DNA from 2 places in the Kitasatospora sp. NPDC015121 genome. Region 2 is predicted to be linked to the other one. Evidence: predicted binding sites of a transcription regulator. Region 2 holds the regulator's gene; the other holds the start of a gene.

What was found. The regulator HspR, encoded in region 2, represses chaperone genes until heat shock. The targets are predictions, from matches to a motif close to TTGAGNNNNNNNNNCTCAA.
Region 1: the regulator HspR is predicted to act here: its motif matches at 4,023-4,041, upstream of lon (endopeptidase La).

The regions. Positions count from the first base shown of each region.
Region 1 covers NZ_JBVHEH010000041.1:1,045-8,433, reverse strand. The annotation lists gene ACZ3J7_RS36730 (ABC-2 transporter permease) at 1-946, shown strand, start outside; gene ACZ3J7_RS36725 (GtrA family protein) at 976-1,521, opposite strand; gene lon (endopeptidase La) at 1,607-4,000, opposite strand; gene ACZ3J7_RS36715 (rhomboid-like protein) at 4,639-5,340, opposite strand; gene ACZ3J7_RS36710 (response regulator transcription factor) at 5,642-6,376, shown strand; gene ACZ3J7_RS36705 (HAMP domain-containing sensor histidine kinase) at 6,494-7,389, shown strand, end outside.
Region 2 covers NZ_JBVHEH010000005.1:236,770-244,158, forward strand. The annotation lists gene ACZ3J7_RS09145 (LuxR C-terminal-related transcriptional regulator) at 1-187, shown strand, start outside; gene ACZ3J7_RS09150 (LuxR C-terminal-related transcriptional regulator) at 184-1,167, shown strand; gene ACZ3J7_RS09155 (hypothetical protein) at 1,176-1,796, opposite strand; gene ACZ3J7_RS09160 (hypothetical protein) at 2,174-2,326, shown strand; gene ACZ3J7_RS09165 (helix-turn-helix domain-containing protein) at 2,345-3,334, opposite strand; gene ACZ3J7_RS09170 (heat shock protein transcriptional repressor HspR) at 3,538-4,062, opposite strand; gene dnaJ (molecular chaperone DnaJ) at 4,070-5,215, opposite strand; gene grpE (nucleotide exchange factor GrpE) at 5,352-5,942, opposite strand; gene dnaK (molecular chaperone DnaK) at 5,939-7,389, opposite strand, start outside.

The DNA.
Region 1 (7,389 bases), on a different contig from region 2:
CCAACTCGGCTTCATCACCTCGTACGTGGGCGCCCTGCACCACCCGAAGCCGCACGAACTGTCGATCGCGGTGGTCGCTCCGCCCGAGGTCGCGCCGAAGCTGGTCAGCGCGCTGGAGTCCGTCCCGGACAGCGCGGTGCGCGCCTCCAGCCTCCCGGACGGGGACGTCGCCCGGGAGCGGATCAAGGACCAGAAGATCTACGCGGCCTGGGTGTTCGACCCGACCGGCACCGAGGACACCCTGCTGGTCGCCGACGCCCGCGGCCCGGCCGCCGCCACCGCCGCGGAGGGCATCGTCAGCAAGCTGGCCGCCTCCCAGCAGCGGACCGTCACGGTCGACGACACCATCCCGCTGGCCAGGGGCGACGCCGAGGGCCTGTCCGCCTTCTACCTGGTGATCGGCTGGTGCGTGGGCGGCTACCTGGTCGCCTCGATCCTCGGCATCAGCGCCGGCTCCCGACCCGCCAACACCGCCCGGGCGGTGCTCCGGCTCGGCACGCTGGCGCTGTACTCGGTCGCGGCCGGCCTGCTCGGCGCGGTGATCACCGGCCCGATCCTGGACGCGCTCCCCGGCTCGATCGCCGCGCTGACCGGCCTCGGCACGATGGTGGTCTTCTCGGTCGGCGCCTTCACCATGGCGCTGGAGTGCCTGTTCGACGTGGTCGGCATCGGCCTGGCCGTGCTGGTCTTCGTGGTGCTGGGCAACCCCAGCGCGGGCGGCGTCTTCCCGCCGCCGCTGCTGCCCGCGTTCTGGCGGGCGATCGGCGAGTGGATCCCGAACGGGGCCGGCACCTCGGCGGCCCGCTCGATCGCCTACCTGGGCTCCACCCACCTGACCGCGCCCTTCCTGGTGCTGGCGGTCTGGGCGGTGGTCGGCGTCGGGGTGACCTTCCTTGCGGTGGCCCGCGCCCCGCGCTACGGCCGGCCGCTGCCCGCCGGGGCGTGACCCCGGCGGGACCCGGAGCGGGGCGGACCTCAGACCCGCTCCGGGTCCCGCCCCTGCTCCCGGCCGCCCGGCTCCTGGTGGTCCTCCCGGACCCGCTCGGCCAACTCGGTGAACACGAAGCGGTTCATCGCCCAGAACCGGAACGCCATCGCCAGCAGCGTCCCGACGATCATCCCGCTGACGAAGTCGGCGACCTCCTGCGAGAAGTGGCTGACGTCCGGGGTGCGGAGGTCGAACACGTACCGGGAGGCCACCAGCGGGAGGTCGTTGACGCCCACCGCCAGGGCGCTGACCACGAAGAACCCGGCGGCCTCGCGCTTGCGGCCGGCCGCCCGGAAGGACCACTGCCGGTTCAGCACGTAGGAGATCACCGTGGTGACCACGGTCGCGATGGTCAGCGCCACCACGGGTTTGCTCTCCAGGACCGTCGTCTTCAGGGCGAAGTTGATCAGCATGGTGAGGACGAAGCAGGTCCCTCCGACCACGAGGAACTTCACCAGCGTGCGGTGCTTGACCAGGAACGGGCGGTAGCGCTCCGGGACGAGGGCCAGCACGCGCTGTGTGGGGGACGGCATGCCGGAAGTCTCCCATCGGCTCGGACCGACGACCACCAGGCGCCTCGGGAGCCCACCGCTCCCGAGGCGCCCGGCCGCCCCGCCGTCAGGCCGCCGCCACCAGCACCCCGGCCGGCTCCAGCGCGAGGCGCAGCACCTCGCGGACGTCCGACACCGGGTGCACCGTCAGGCGCTCCAGCACCTCGGCGGGGACGTCGTCCAGGTCCGCCTCGTTGCGCTTGGGGATGATCACCGTGGTGATCCCGGAGCGGTCCGCGGCCAGCAGCTTCTGCTTCACCCCGCCGATCGGCAGCACCCGGCCGGTCAGCGACACCTCGCCGGTCATCGCCACGTCGGTGCGCACCTTGCGGCCGGAGAGCAGCGAGGCCAGCGCCGTGGTCATGGTGATGCCCGCGCTCGGGCCGTCCTTCGGCACCGCGCCGGCCGGCACGTGCAGGTGGATGCCCCGCTCGCGTAGCCCGGTCACCGGCAGCTCCAGCTCGGCGCCGCGCGAGCGCAGGAAGGAGAGCGCGATGTGCGCCGACTCCTTCATCACGTCGCCCAGCTGGCCGGTCAGGGTCAGCCCGGTCGAGCCGGTCTCGGCGTCCGCCAGCGAGGCCTCGATGTAGAGGACGTCGCCGCCGGCCCCGGTGACCGCCAGGCCGGTCGCCACGCCGGGCACCGCGGTGCGCCGTTCGGCCGGTTCCTGGGCCGACTCCGGCACGTGGTGCGGCCGGCCGAGCAGCGCCCGCAGGTCGTCCGGGCCGATCGCGGCGGGCAGCTCGCGCTCGCCCAGCTCGGTCTGCGCGGCGACCTTGCGCAGGATCCGGGCGATCGACCGCTCCAGGTTCCGGACACCCGCCTCCCGGGTGTACTCGGCGGCCAGTCGGCGCAGCGCCGCCTCGTCCACCGTCAGCTCCTCGCCGCCCAGGCCCGCCTTGGCGAGCTGGCGCGGCAGCAGGTGGTCGCGGGCGATGGCGACCTTCTCGTCCTCGGTGTAGCCGTCGAGGCGGACCAGGTCCATCCGGTCCAGCAGCGGCTCGGGGATCGCCTCCAGCACGTTGGCGGTGGCCAGGAACACCACGTCCGAGAGGTCGAGCTCGACCTCCAGGTAGTGGTCCCGGAAGGTGTGGTTCTGCGCCGGGTCCAGCACCTCCAGCAGGGCCGCCGCCGGGTCGCCCCGGTAGTCCGAGCCGACCTTGTCGATCTCGTCCAGCAGCACCACCGGGTTCATCGTCCCGGCCTCCTTGATCGCCCGGACGATCCGGCCGGGGATCGAGCCCACGTACGTCCTGCGGTGGCCGCGGATCTCCGCCTCGTCCCGCACGCCGCCGAGCGCGACCCGGACGAACGACCGGCCCATCGCCTTCGCGACGCTCTCGCCCAGCGAGGTCTTGCCCACCCCGGGCGGGCCCACCAGCGCCAGCACGGCGCCGCCCCGGCGCCCGCCGATCTGCCCCAGGCCCTGGTCGGCCCGGCGCTTGCGGACCGCCAGGTACTCGACGATCCGGTCCTTCACGTCCGCCAGGCCGGTGTGGTCCGCGTCCAGCACGGCGCGGGCGGCGGCGATGTCGTACGCGTCCTCGGAGCGCTCGTTCCACGGCAGGTCGAGGACGGTGTCCAGCCAGGTGCGGATCCACGAGCCCTCGGGCGACTGGTCGCTGGCGCGCTCCAGCTTGTCGACCTCCTTGAGCGCCGCCTCGCGCACCTTCCCGGGCAGCGCGGCCGCCTCGACCCGGGCCCGGTAGTCCTCCTCCTCGGAGTCGGCCTCGCCGTTCAGCTCGGCCAGCTCCTTGCGGACCGCCTCCAGCTGGCGGCGCAGCAGGAACTCCTTCTGCTGCTTGGCCACGCCCTCCTCGACGTCCTTGCGGATCGAGTCGTTGACCTCCTCCTCCGCGAGGTGCTCGCGCAGCAGGCTCAGCGCGTACTCCAGCCGGGCCGGGCGGTCCGCCTCCAGCAGCACCTTCAGCTTCTGCTCGGCGGTCGCGAACGGCGCGTAGCCGATGTTGTCGGCGAGCTCGCCGACGTCCTCGATCGCGGCCACCCGGTCGACGATCTGCCAGGCCCCGCGACGGCGCAGCCACTGCGTGGACAGCGCCTTGTACTCCTTGACCAGCTCGGCCGCCCGCCCCGCCACCGGCAGCCCCTGGTCCGACTCCTTGAACGGCGTGGTCTCCACCCACAGCGCGGCCCCCGGCCCGGTCGTCCCGGCCCCGATCCGCACCCGCCGGACGGCCCGCACCAGCGCCGCCGGATCCCCGTCCGCCAACCGCCCCACCTGCTCGACCGTCGCCAGCGCCCCCACCGCCGCGTACGACCCGTCCAGCCGCGGCACCAGCAGCACCTGCGGCTTCCCCCCGGCACTCCCGGCCCGCGCCGCCTCCACGGCGGCCCGCACCTCGGGATTCGAAAGCTCCAGCGGAACCACCATGCCAGGGAGCACCACCTCGTCATCGAGCGGCAGCACAGGCAGAGTGAGCGGAACGGACGTCGATGCCATGATCTCTCCCCAGTCAGTGAAGTTGAGCTGACCTGACTAAGGTTTGACCACCCCCGATTGTTCCCACCCCCCTGTTCACCCTGAGTGAACGCCCCACCGCCCCCACCCCCGCACCGCGAAGCAGGCGCGGCCCTCACCCGGCGCCGCGCAGCAGGCGCACGACAGGAACCCCGCGCCCCGACAGGGGCGCGGGGAACTGCGCGCAGCGGAGGAACAGGCCGGAAAGATCGCGGCACGGACCCCAGCGCCCGCCCGCGCCGCGAAGCAGGCCCAGCCCCCAAGACCCCCACCGCGAAAGCCCCCCGCAGCGGAGAAGAGGAACAGGCCGGAAAGGCCGCAGCACAGACCCCGGCCCCTCGCCTGCGCCGCGCAGCAGGCGCAGCCCTCACCCCGCGCCGCGAAGCAGGCGCACGACAGGAACCCCGCGCCCCGACAGGGGCGCGGGGAACTGCGCGCAGCGGAGGAACAGACCGGAAAGATCGCGGCACGGATCCCAGCCCCCGCCCGCGGCGCGCAGCAGGCGCAGCCCCCCGAGACACCCGCACCGCGAGAAAGCCCCGCGCAGCGGAGGAGCGGGCCGGGAAGGTCGCGGCACGGACCCTGGCGCCCGCCCGCGGCGCGCGACCGGGGAGCCCCCGTCAGGAGGATCGCGGTACGGGCCGCATCCCCGCCCACCCCGCGAGGCGTCCGCCCCGGGAGCCCCGCGGCCCGCGGCCGCGGAGGAGCGGCCAGAGCGCGACGCCCACCGCCAGCGCCGCCGGGTGGCCGACGCCGGTGACCAGGTCCGGGTCGCTGGTGACCTGGTGGCCGAGGAGGGCCAGTCCGGCGCCGAGGGCGATCTTCCGGCCGGTGGGGGCGAGCAGTCCGGCGAGGGCGCCGAGCGAGGCGAGCACCCCGTAGGAGACGCCGATGTCCATCTCGTCGAGCAGTGCGGGTTCGGCGCCGCCGGCCGCCACCGTGGCGACCACGACCGCCTGCGAGAGCAGGGTCGCGGCGACGTGTCCGGCGCCGAAGACGGCGAGGGCACGAAGGCCGCCGATCCGTCGTTCCAAGGGTGCGACGGTGAGGGCGAAGGCCCAGAAGTAGGGCATCCAGACCGGCCCGGCGACCCAGAGGCCGCTGCCGACGAGGGAGAGCGCGGGGTGGACGAGCAGGTTGTGCGCGTCGGTGGAGGAGAGCGACTGGAGCCGGTGGACGGTCTCCGGGTCGCCGAAGCGGGCGTACAGCGTGGTGCCGAGCAGCAGCGCGAGGTAACCGAGTGCGAACGGGTTGGCCCGTGGGGTGGGCACGGCCCGGAGTCCGGGCCGGATGAGTCGTCGTCGCAGTTCCGCGCTGGTCATGCCGCCTCCCTGACGCCTTGTCGTGCCCACGATACGGGGGGCGGGTGAGAGGTGTCTGAGGAACTTCTGTGAAGACCTCTGCCCGCGCGCGTGCCGCTCGCACACGTACCGTTACAGCTCGCAAGTGCTGCGGGTAAGGTATCGGCCCGTGCCCGTCCGATCGGGGACCTGCCAAACCTGATCCGACCACGGGCGGGGCACACCCACGACGGAACAACAGACGGAAACAAGACGACTACGAGCGGAGCCCGCCGTCCCCCCGGACGGCCGGCCCGCGAGCCCTGGGGGCGGTGGCGTGACCGTGACAGAGATCCAGCAAGAGACGATCAGCAGTGGACCGGTGGGCACCCAGCGACGGGTGCTCGTCGTGGAGGACGAGCCGACCATCGCGGAGTCGATCGCGGCGCGACTGGGCGCCGAGGGCTTCAAGGTGGCGGTGGCCCACGACGGGCCGGGCGCGGTGGACGGGTTCCACACCTGGCAGCCCGACCTGGTGGTGCTCGACATCATGCTGCCGGGCTTCGACGGCCTGGAGGTGTGCCGCCGGATCCAGGCCCAGCGCCCGGTGCCGGTGCTGATGCTGACCGCGCGGGACGACGAGACCGACCTGCTGGTGGGTCTGGGCGTCGGCGCGGACGACTACATGACCAAGCCGTTCTCGATGCGCGAGCTGGCGGCCCGGGTGAACGTGCTGCTGCGCCGGGTCGAGCGGGCCCAGCAGGCGGCCCGCACGCCCGCGCTCGGCTCGCTGCGGTTCGGCGAGCTGGAGATCGACCACGTGCAGCGCCGGGTCCGGCTGGGCTCGGGCGACGTGCACCTGACGCCGACCGAGTTCGACCTGCTGGCCTGCCTGGCGGCGCAGCCGCGCGCGGTGCTGACCCGCGAGCAGCTGCTGGCCGAGGTGTGGGACTGGACCGACGCGTCCGGGACCCGCACGGTGGACAGCCACGTGAAGGCGCTGCGCCGGAAGATCGGCGCCAGCTGGATCCGCACGGTGCACGGCGTGGGGTACGCGCTGGAGGCACCGCTGTCCTGACCGGACGCCCCCCGTTCCGGGCCCTCTCCGGGGCCCGGCCCCTCGGCGTGGCCGCGCACAGCGCCGCCGCCGGGGCCCACCGAGGACGAGTCACCGTCGACGAGTCGCAGGGACACCATGACCTTTCCGCAGCAACGCAACGGGGAAGCCCAGCCGGCCTCCTCCCCCCGGCCCCGGCCGCCGCTCGCGGTGCGCGCCGCGCACCGGGTGTGGGCGGACATCCGCCCGTTCGACCCGGTGCGCTCGATCAAGGGCAAGCTGGCCCTGCTGGTGGTCGTCTCGGTGGTGCTGGCCACCGGCATGGTGGTGGTGGCGATCCGGTCGGAGACGCAGATCCGGATCATCATGATCTTCTCGCTGATCGCCTCGCTGCTGTTCATGCAGTTCCTGGCGCACGGCCTGACGGCACCGCTGCGCGACATGACGGCGGCGGCCCGGTCGATGGCGGAGGGCGACTACAGCGCCCGGGTGCACGTGTCCTCGCGGGACGAGATCGGCGAGCTGGCCGACACCTTCAACCGGATGGCGGGCGACCTGGAGGCCGCCGACCGGCACCGCCGCGAGCTGATCGCCAACGTCTCGCACGAGCTGCGGACGCCGATCGCGGCGCTCCGCGGCCTGCTGGAGAACGTGGTGGACGGCGTGGTGAAGCCGGACCCGAAGAACCTGGGCACCGCGCTGGAGCAGACCGAGCGGCTGGGCCGGCTGGTCACCCACCTGCTGGACCTGTCGAAGCTGGACGACGGCGTCGTTCCGCTGGACTCCCGCCCGTTCCTGGTCCGCCCGTTCCTGGACGGGGTGCTGCGCGGGGTGACGGTGGACGGCGCGACGGCCGGCGGCGCGTACGCCCGGCGCGGGGACGTCCGCCTGGAGGTGGAGGTGGAGCCGGCCGGGCTGTCCGCGGTGGCGGACGAGGAGCGGCTGCACCAGGTGGTCGCCAACCTGGTCGACAACGCCTGCAAGCACTCGCCGGCCGGCGGCACCGTGACGGTGCGGGCCCGGGCGGCGGAGGG
Region 2 (7,389 bases):
GGCGATCGCCTCCCGGCTGGGGCTCTCCGAGCGGACGGTGGCCAGTCACCTCGCCCGGCTGCGTGAGCTCTACGATGCGGAGACGCTGTTCCAGCTCGGCTGGCAGCTGCGCGGGGTGGCCGGACGACCCACCGCACCGCCGGGGCGACGCCCGGGGCGGGCGGGTGAGAAGGAGTGGGACCTGTGAGCGAGTCGAGCGGAGCCGCCCTGCCGAACGAGTCGGAGCGGCGGCTGTACCAGCAGATCCTGGACCAGGGCGGCCGGGTGTCGTTCCGCGAGGCGGTGGAGCAGGACCCGACCGGGGTGCTGCGGCTGATGGAGCTCGGCCTGCTGCTGCACGACCCCGCCGACCAGGCGCTCACGGCGGTGAACCCGCGCGCGGTCAGCGACCGGATCAGCGCCGAGCTGCGCGCCGAGGGCACCCGGATGCTGCTGCGCGCCGAGGAGATGCCGACGCTGCTGGAGGACCTCACCCACGCCTACGACGCGACCCCGCGCCGGGCCGACCGCTCCAGCGTGGTGCAGCACGTCGACCGGAGCGAGCAGATCCGGCTCCGGGTGCGGCAGTTGGCGAGCGAGGCGTGCGAGGAGGAGCTGTCGCTGCACCCGGACGGGGCCGGGCCGGCGGACCTGCTGGAGGAGGGGCTGGAGCGCACCCGGCGCTTCCTGGAGCGCGGCGCGACCATCCGCACCGTCTACGAGCCGACCGCGCTGCTGGACGCCACCACGGTGCGCTGGGCGGAGAGGGTGACCGGCTGGGGTGGCCGGTTCCGCACCCTGAGCGAACCGTTCAGCAGGATGCTGATCTTCGACCGCCGGATCGCCGTCGTCCCGGCGTCGGCCGACAACTCCAGTGCCGCGTTCATCGAGGACCCGGCGGTGGTCTCGTTCCTGGTCGCCGCCTTCGAGCGGGACTGGGAGCGGGCCGATCGGGTCCAGTGGCGCTCCGCCGGACACGAGCCGGGGGGCGAGAGCGTCGTCCCGGTGCACGAGCAGGTGGGCCGGCTGCTCGCCCAGGGCCTGACCCAGAAGACCGTCGCCGCCCGGCTGGGCCTCGGCGAACGGACCGTCGCCGCGCACATCTCGCGGCTGCGCGAACTCCACGACGCGGAGACCCTGTTCCAACTGGGCTGGCAGATGCGGGGAGCCGGGGAGCAGGGTTCCTGACCGGTCGGTCAGCCGGTGGCGATCTCGGGGGACCAGAAGCCGTACGGGCCGGTGGCCTCGCGGCGCGGGCGCGGGAACTGCTCGCCGGGCGCGGTCCAGAAGCCGCCGCGCAGCGACAGCGCCATCCCGGCCCAGTCCAGCGCGGTCTCCACGGTGTGGTGCAGCGCCTCCTGCGACCAGGTGTCGTCGAAGACCAGCGGCAGCACCGGGGAGACCTGCTCGATGGTGGCGATCAGCGGGTTGTGCGTGATCGCCTCGTCCACCAGCAGCACGATCGGCTTGCGCAGCGCGGAGGCCCAGCCGAGTTCCAGGCTGACCCCGGCCGACAGCGGCGCGCCGACGTACGCGAAGACCAGGTCCGCGCTCTGCATCGCCCGGAAGTCCGACGGCACCCGCTGCTCCGGCGCCCGCCCGGCGATCGTCCACGCGTCGCTGTGGTGCGCGCTGTACACCGCCGCCCCGCTGTCCAGCAGGGTGCTCCGCAGCGTGGTCAGCCGGGTCCGGCTCGCCAGGGTCACCACACTGTCCGCCGGCCCGGTCAGCCGCATCAGCGGCGCTGCCAGGAAGACCCGTGCCCGGCGCCCCTCGGCTCGGTGCTGCGTGGGGGGTTGGGAGTACTGCTCAGACATGATGACTCCGGGATGGGTGCCGCGGGGTGTTCCGCCCCCGCGAAGTGGTGGTGATCCTTCGGAATGCTGCTCGGCATTCGACTAGCTGGTTGGCTGTTTCCGCATGAACATGCCGCACATGAGCGCCCCCGTACTTTCGCCGCGCACTCTGCTGGAGAGTTCACTGATCGTCCCTGTTCGGTTACGTCGTCGTCCACAGAAGGACCGTGGCATCTCGATGCCTGGCAGAGAGATGACGCACCTGAAGGGGACGTCCTCTGGCTATCCGTGCGGCGGTTACGGCATTATGGGCCACGCTGTGTGATTTGAGGATCGCCGAAACGGGCGAAGTCACAGACCGAGAGGATGAGAGGGGCGGTATGTCTCGCATGCGCCGAGTGGCCAGGATCGTTCTGATCTCCTTCGGGATCGGTGCCTTGTTGGCGTTCGGTGGGGCCAGTGCCTCCGCCGACACCATCTGGAACGTCAAGGCGCCCGATCGCGCGCAGAGCGCGCCGGTGATGTCCCGACTCGACACGATCTGGAACTGAGGTCGGCCCCCGCCGGGGTCAGTCGGGCTCCTTGGCCTGGCGGGCCAGCGCGTAGCCGAGCTGGAACAGCGACTCCACGCCGTACTCCTCGCGCATCTCCGCGATGTGCCGGGCCAGCGTGCGTTCGCTAATGCCCAATCGCCGGGCGATCACCCGGTGGTTCACGCCCGCCAGCATCAGGTCGATGATCGCCTGCCGCATCCCGGATACCACTTCATGGGGCACCACCCGGGTGCCGTCGAAGTCGAGGGCCCTCCCCCATATCCGGTCAAATACCTCGGTCACCAAATAGTTCACGATCGCTTGATCGTGAATGAACGCGGCCAGATTGAGATCCTCCGCCACCGGGAGCACCGCGATCCGCCGGTCTATCACAATCAGCCTGGTGTAGGGCTCGTCGGAGGTGCGGAAACGGCCGCCGGCCTGGTTGATGGTGGAAACGTAGTCCCGGGTCGGCGCGTGGTAGCGGGTGCTCGGGTGGTAGATCGTCCGGAGCACGATGCCCCGCTCCAGGGTCTCCAGATCGCGCTCGATGATCCCGGACAGCGCCTCGGAGGGACGGGGGCCGCCGGGCTGGGCCGCCAGGATCTCCTCCTTGGCGCTGGCGACGGTCTGCTGCACCCGCTGGTTGATCAGGACCTTGCCGCGCACGTACTCGATGCTCCCCCCGCCCTGGTCGGGCGAGTGGAACGCGGTGGCGAGGTCCTGCAGGTCGGCCCGGAGCGCGGCGGCGCGGGTGAGCAGGTCGAGGGCCTGCCGCTGCCAGGTGTCGCTCAGGCCCTCGGACAGCTGCTGCGGGTCGACCGCCACCACGACGTTCGGGTCGTCGATCTCGGGCACGAGCAGGCCGATGGTCAGCAGTTCGTCCAGGGCCGGCTGCGAGGTCTCGTCGAAATCGACGGTCGAGAGCCGCCCGTTTCCGTGGAGCGCGGACCGGAAAAGGGCACGTGCGTCGTTCGAGAGGAAACTGAGGTTGCCGACGGCCCTGATCCCTGCAGATCCTCGCATGTGCGGCTCCCTGGGGCTGGTGCGGACGTCTCGTGGGCGGTGTGACCGGGTTCAGCGATCGTAAGTGTTCCGGTACCCCGGAGGGGGCGGCATTTTCCGCTCGCGGGACGACGCCTGGCGGGGTCGGCTGTACTTTCTCACGGAACCGAGAACCGCCGTCACCCCCCGAATGGTAGGGGTGACGGCGGTTCGGTGTCGCTGGATCAGCGCTTGGGCCGCCACACCACCAGCGCGCTGGACTGCTGGACCTGCTGGTACGGGACCAGGTCTCGGCGGTAGGAGGCGTGCACGGCGGCCTCGCGCTGCTGGAGGGTGGCGGCGGCGCCCTCCAGGGCGTCGACGAGCTCGGCGACCCGGGACTGCAGGGCGGCGACCTGGTTCTCCAGTTCGATGATGCGCTTGATGCCGGCCAGGTTGATGCCCTCGTCCTGGGAGAGCCGCTGCACCTCGCGCAGCTGCTGGATGTCCCGGGAGGAGTAGCGGCGGCCGCGGCCGGCCGTGCGGTCGGGGCTGACCAGGCCGAGGCGGTCGTACTGGCGGAGGGTCTGCGGGTGCAGGCCGGAGAGTTCGGCGGCGACCGAGATGACGTAGACCGGGGTGTCCTCGGTGAGGACGTACGGCGGGGCGGCGGCGCGCGGGCGGCCGGCACCGGGCAGGCCCTCGCCGAGGCCGGGACCGGGGCCGATCCGGCCGGTGCCGTCGGGACTGCTGTCGGGGTGTGGGCTCATCGGGATCTCACGCTCCCTCCGCCGCCTTGAACAGGGCGGCTCGCGGGTCGTCCGAGGCGGTGGCCTCGCGGTACTGCTCCAGGGCGGTCAGCGCGTCGCCGTCGACGTGCTTGGGCACCGCGACCTCCACGGTGACCAGCAGGTCGCCGCGGGTGCCGTCCTTGCGGGTGGCGCCCTTGCCGCGGGCCCGCATGGTGAGGCCGTTGGCGCTGCCGGGCGGCAGCTTGAGCTTCACCGCCGGGCCGTTCAGGGTCGGCACCTCGATGGTCCCGCCGAGCGCGGCTTCGGGGAAGCTCACCGGCACGGTCACCGTGAGGTTGTCGCCCTTGCGCCCGAACACCGGGTGCGGCTCGACGTGCACGCTGACGTACAGGTCGCCGGGCTGGCCGCCGCGCTCGCCCTGGGCGCCCTTGCCCTTGAGCCGGATCCGCTGGCCGTCCTGCACCCCGGCCGGGATGCGGACCTGCATGGTGCGGGCCGAGGAGGCCCGGCCGCTGCCGTGGCAGACGGCGCACGGGTCGTCGACGATCATGCCGCGGCCCTTGCAGTCCCGGCAGGGCTCGGAGAGCGCGAAGGCGCCCTGGCCGCGGCTGACGGTGCCGGCGCCGACGCAGGTCGGACAGACCCGCGGCGTGGTGCCGGCCTTCGCGCCCGTCCCGGCGCAGGCGCGGCAGGGGGCCTGGGAGGTCATCCGCAGCGGAACGGTGGCGCCGTCCACGGCCTCCTCGAAGTTCAGCGTGACCTCGGTCTCGACGTCCGCGCCCCGGCGCGGCTGCGCGGTCTGCCGGCCGCCGCGGTTGAACAGGCCGCCGAACACGTCGCCGATCCCGCCGCCGCCCGGCGCGCCGCCGTTGAACAGGTCGCCGAAGTCGAAGCCGCCGGCCGCCCCCGCCCCGCCGGGCCGGAAGCCGCCGCCCGCGAACAGCGAACGGGCCTCGTCGTACTCCTTGCGGCGCTTCTCGTCCGAGAGCACGTCGTACGCCTCGGAGATGTCCTTGAAGCGCTCCTCCGCCTTGGCGTCGCCCTTGTTCGCGTCCGGGTGGAACTCCCGGGCCAGCTTGCGGTAGGTCTTCTTGATCTCTGCGGCGGTGGCGTCCTTGGGCACGCCGAGGACCTTGTAGTAGTCCTTCTCCACGTAGTCCTTAGCGCTCATGGCCTTTGACCGCCACCTCCCGGAAAACCGAAGTTCTGTTGCCTGCCGGCACCGCGGTGCGGTGCCGTGATACGGCGCTGCGGAGCCGGCCGCCGTACTGGACGACGTACGACTCCGCAGCGCACGGGGACTCCACTCAGCTGTCGGACGAACCGTCGGCCTTGTCGCCGTCCGGCTCGCCGGTGGTCTGGGTGCCCGGCTGGGGCTCCGCGACCGCGACCATCGCCGGGCGGATGATCCGCTCGCCGATCCGGTACCCCGGCTGGAGGATCTGCACGCAGGTGTCCTCCGTGACGTCCGACGAGTAGCTGTGCATCAGCGCCTCGTGGATGGTCGGGTCGAAGGGCTCGCCCTCCTTGCCGAACTGCTGCAGCCCGAGCTTGGCGACGACCGTCTCCAGCGACTCGGCGACCGACTTGAAGCCGCCGGTCACCTCGCCGTGCTCGCGGGCCCGGCCGATGTCGTCCAGCACCGGGACCAGCGACTCCAGGATGTTGGAGACGGCGATCTCACGGACGGTGGAGCGGTCGCGCTCGACCCGCTTGCGGTAGTTCTGGTACTCGGCCTGGAGCCGCTGCAGGTCGGCGGTGCGCTCACTGGCCTCGCGCTTGGCGGCGGCCAGTTCGTCGGCACCCGCACCCGCGACGGCCTCTTCGGCTGCCTTGAGCACGGCCTCCTCGGCGGCGGAGTCGTCGCCGGGCTGCTCGCCCTGCGGCTTCTCCGTCATGCCGCACCACCCTTGGGCTTCTCGTCGTCGACGATCTCGGCGTCGACCACGTCGTCGTCCTTGGCGCCCGCTTCGCCGGCACCGGCCGCGCCGGCCGCCGCGCCCGCGCCGTCGGCCTGCGCGTACAGCGCCGCGCCGAGCTTCTGGGCGGTGGTGGAGACCTTCTCGGTGGCGGTGCGGATTGCCGCGATGTCCTCGCCCTTGAGGGTCTCCTTGAGCTCGCCGATGGCGGTCTCGACCTCGGTCTTGACGTCGGCCGGGAGCTTGTCGGCGTTGTCCGCGATGAACTTCTCGGTCGAGTAGACGAGCTGCTCGCCCTGGTTGCGGGTCTCCACGGCCTCGCGGCGCTTGGTGTCCTCCTCCGCGTAGCGCTCGGCCTCCTCGCGCATGCGGTTGACCTCGTCCTTCGGCAGCGAGGAGCCGCCGGTGACGGTCATCTTCTGCTCCTTGCCGGTGCCGAGGTCCTTCGCGGCCACGTGCATGATGCCGTTGGCGTCGATGTCGAAGGTGACCTCGATCTGCGGCAGGCCGCGCGGGGCCGGCGGCAGGCCGGTCAGCTCGAACATGCCGAGCTTCTTGTTGTACGCCGCGATCTCGCGCTCGCCCTGGTAGACCTGGATCTGCACGGAGGGCTGGTTGTCCTCGGCGGTGGTGAAGATCTCCGAGCGCTTGGTCGGGATCGTGGTGTTGCGCTCGATCAGCTTGGTCATGATGCCGCCCTTGGTCTCGATGCCGAGGGACAGCGGGGTGACGTCGAGCAGCAGGACGTCCTTGACCTCGCCCTTGAGCACGCCGGCCTGCAGGGAGGCGCCGATCGCGACGACCTCGTCCGGGTTGACGCCCTTGTTGGCGTCCTTGCCGCCGGTCAGCTCCTTGACCAGCTCGGCGACGGCCGGCATGCGGGTGGAGCCGCCGACCAGGACCACGTGGTCGATCTCGGACAGCTGGATGCCGGCGTCCTTGATCACGTTGTGGAACGGGACCTTGCAGCGGTCCAGCAGGTCGGCGGTGAGCTGCTGGAACTGGGAGCGGGTGAGCTTCTCGTCCAGGTGCAGCGGGCCCTCGGCGGAGGCCGTGATGTAGGGCAGGTTGATCGAGGTCTCCGAGGAGGAGGACAGCTCGATCTTGGCCTTCTCGGCGGCCTCGCGCAGACGCTGGACGGCCATCTTGTCCTTGGACAGGTCGACGCCGTGGCCGGACTGGAAGACCTTCACCAGGTGGTCGACGACCCGCTGGTCCCAGTCGTCGCCGCCGAGGTGGTTGTCGCCGTTGGTGGCCTTGACCTCGACCACGCCGTCGCCGATCTCCAGCAGCGACACGTCGAAGGTGCCGCCGCCGAGGTCGAAGACCAGGATGGTCTGGTCGTCCTTGTCCAGGCCGTAGGCCAGGGCGGCCGCGGTCGGCTCGTTGACGATGCGCAGGACGTTCAGGCCCGCGATCTCGCCGG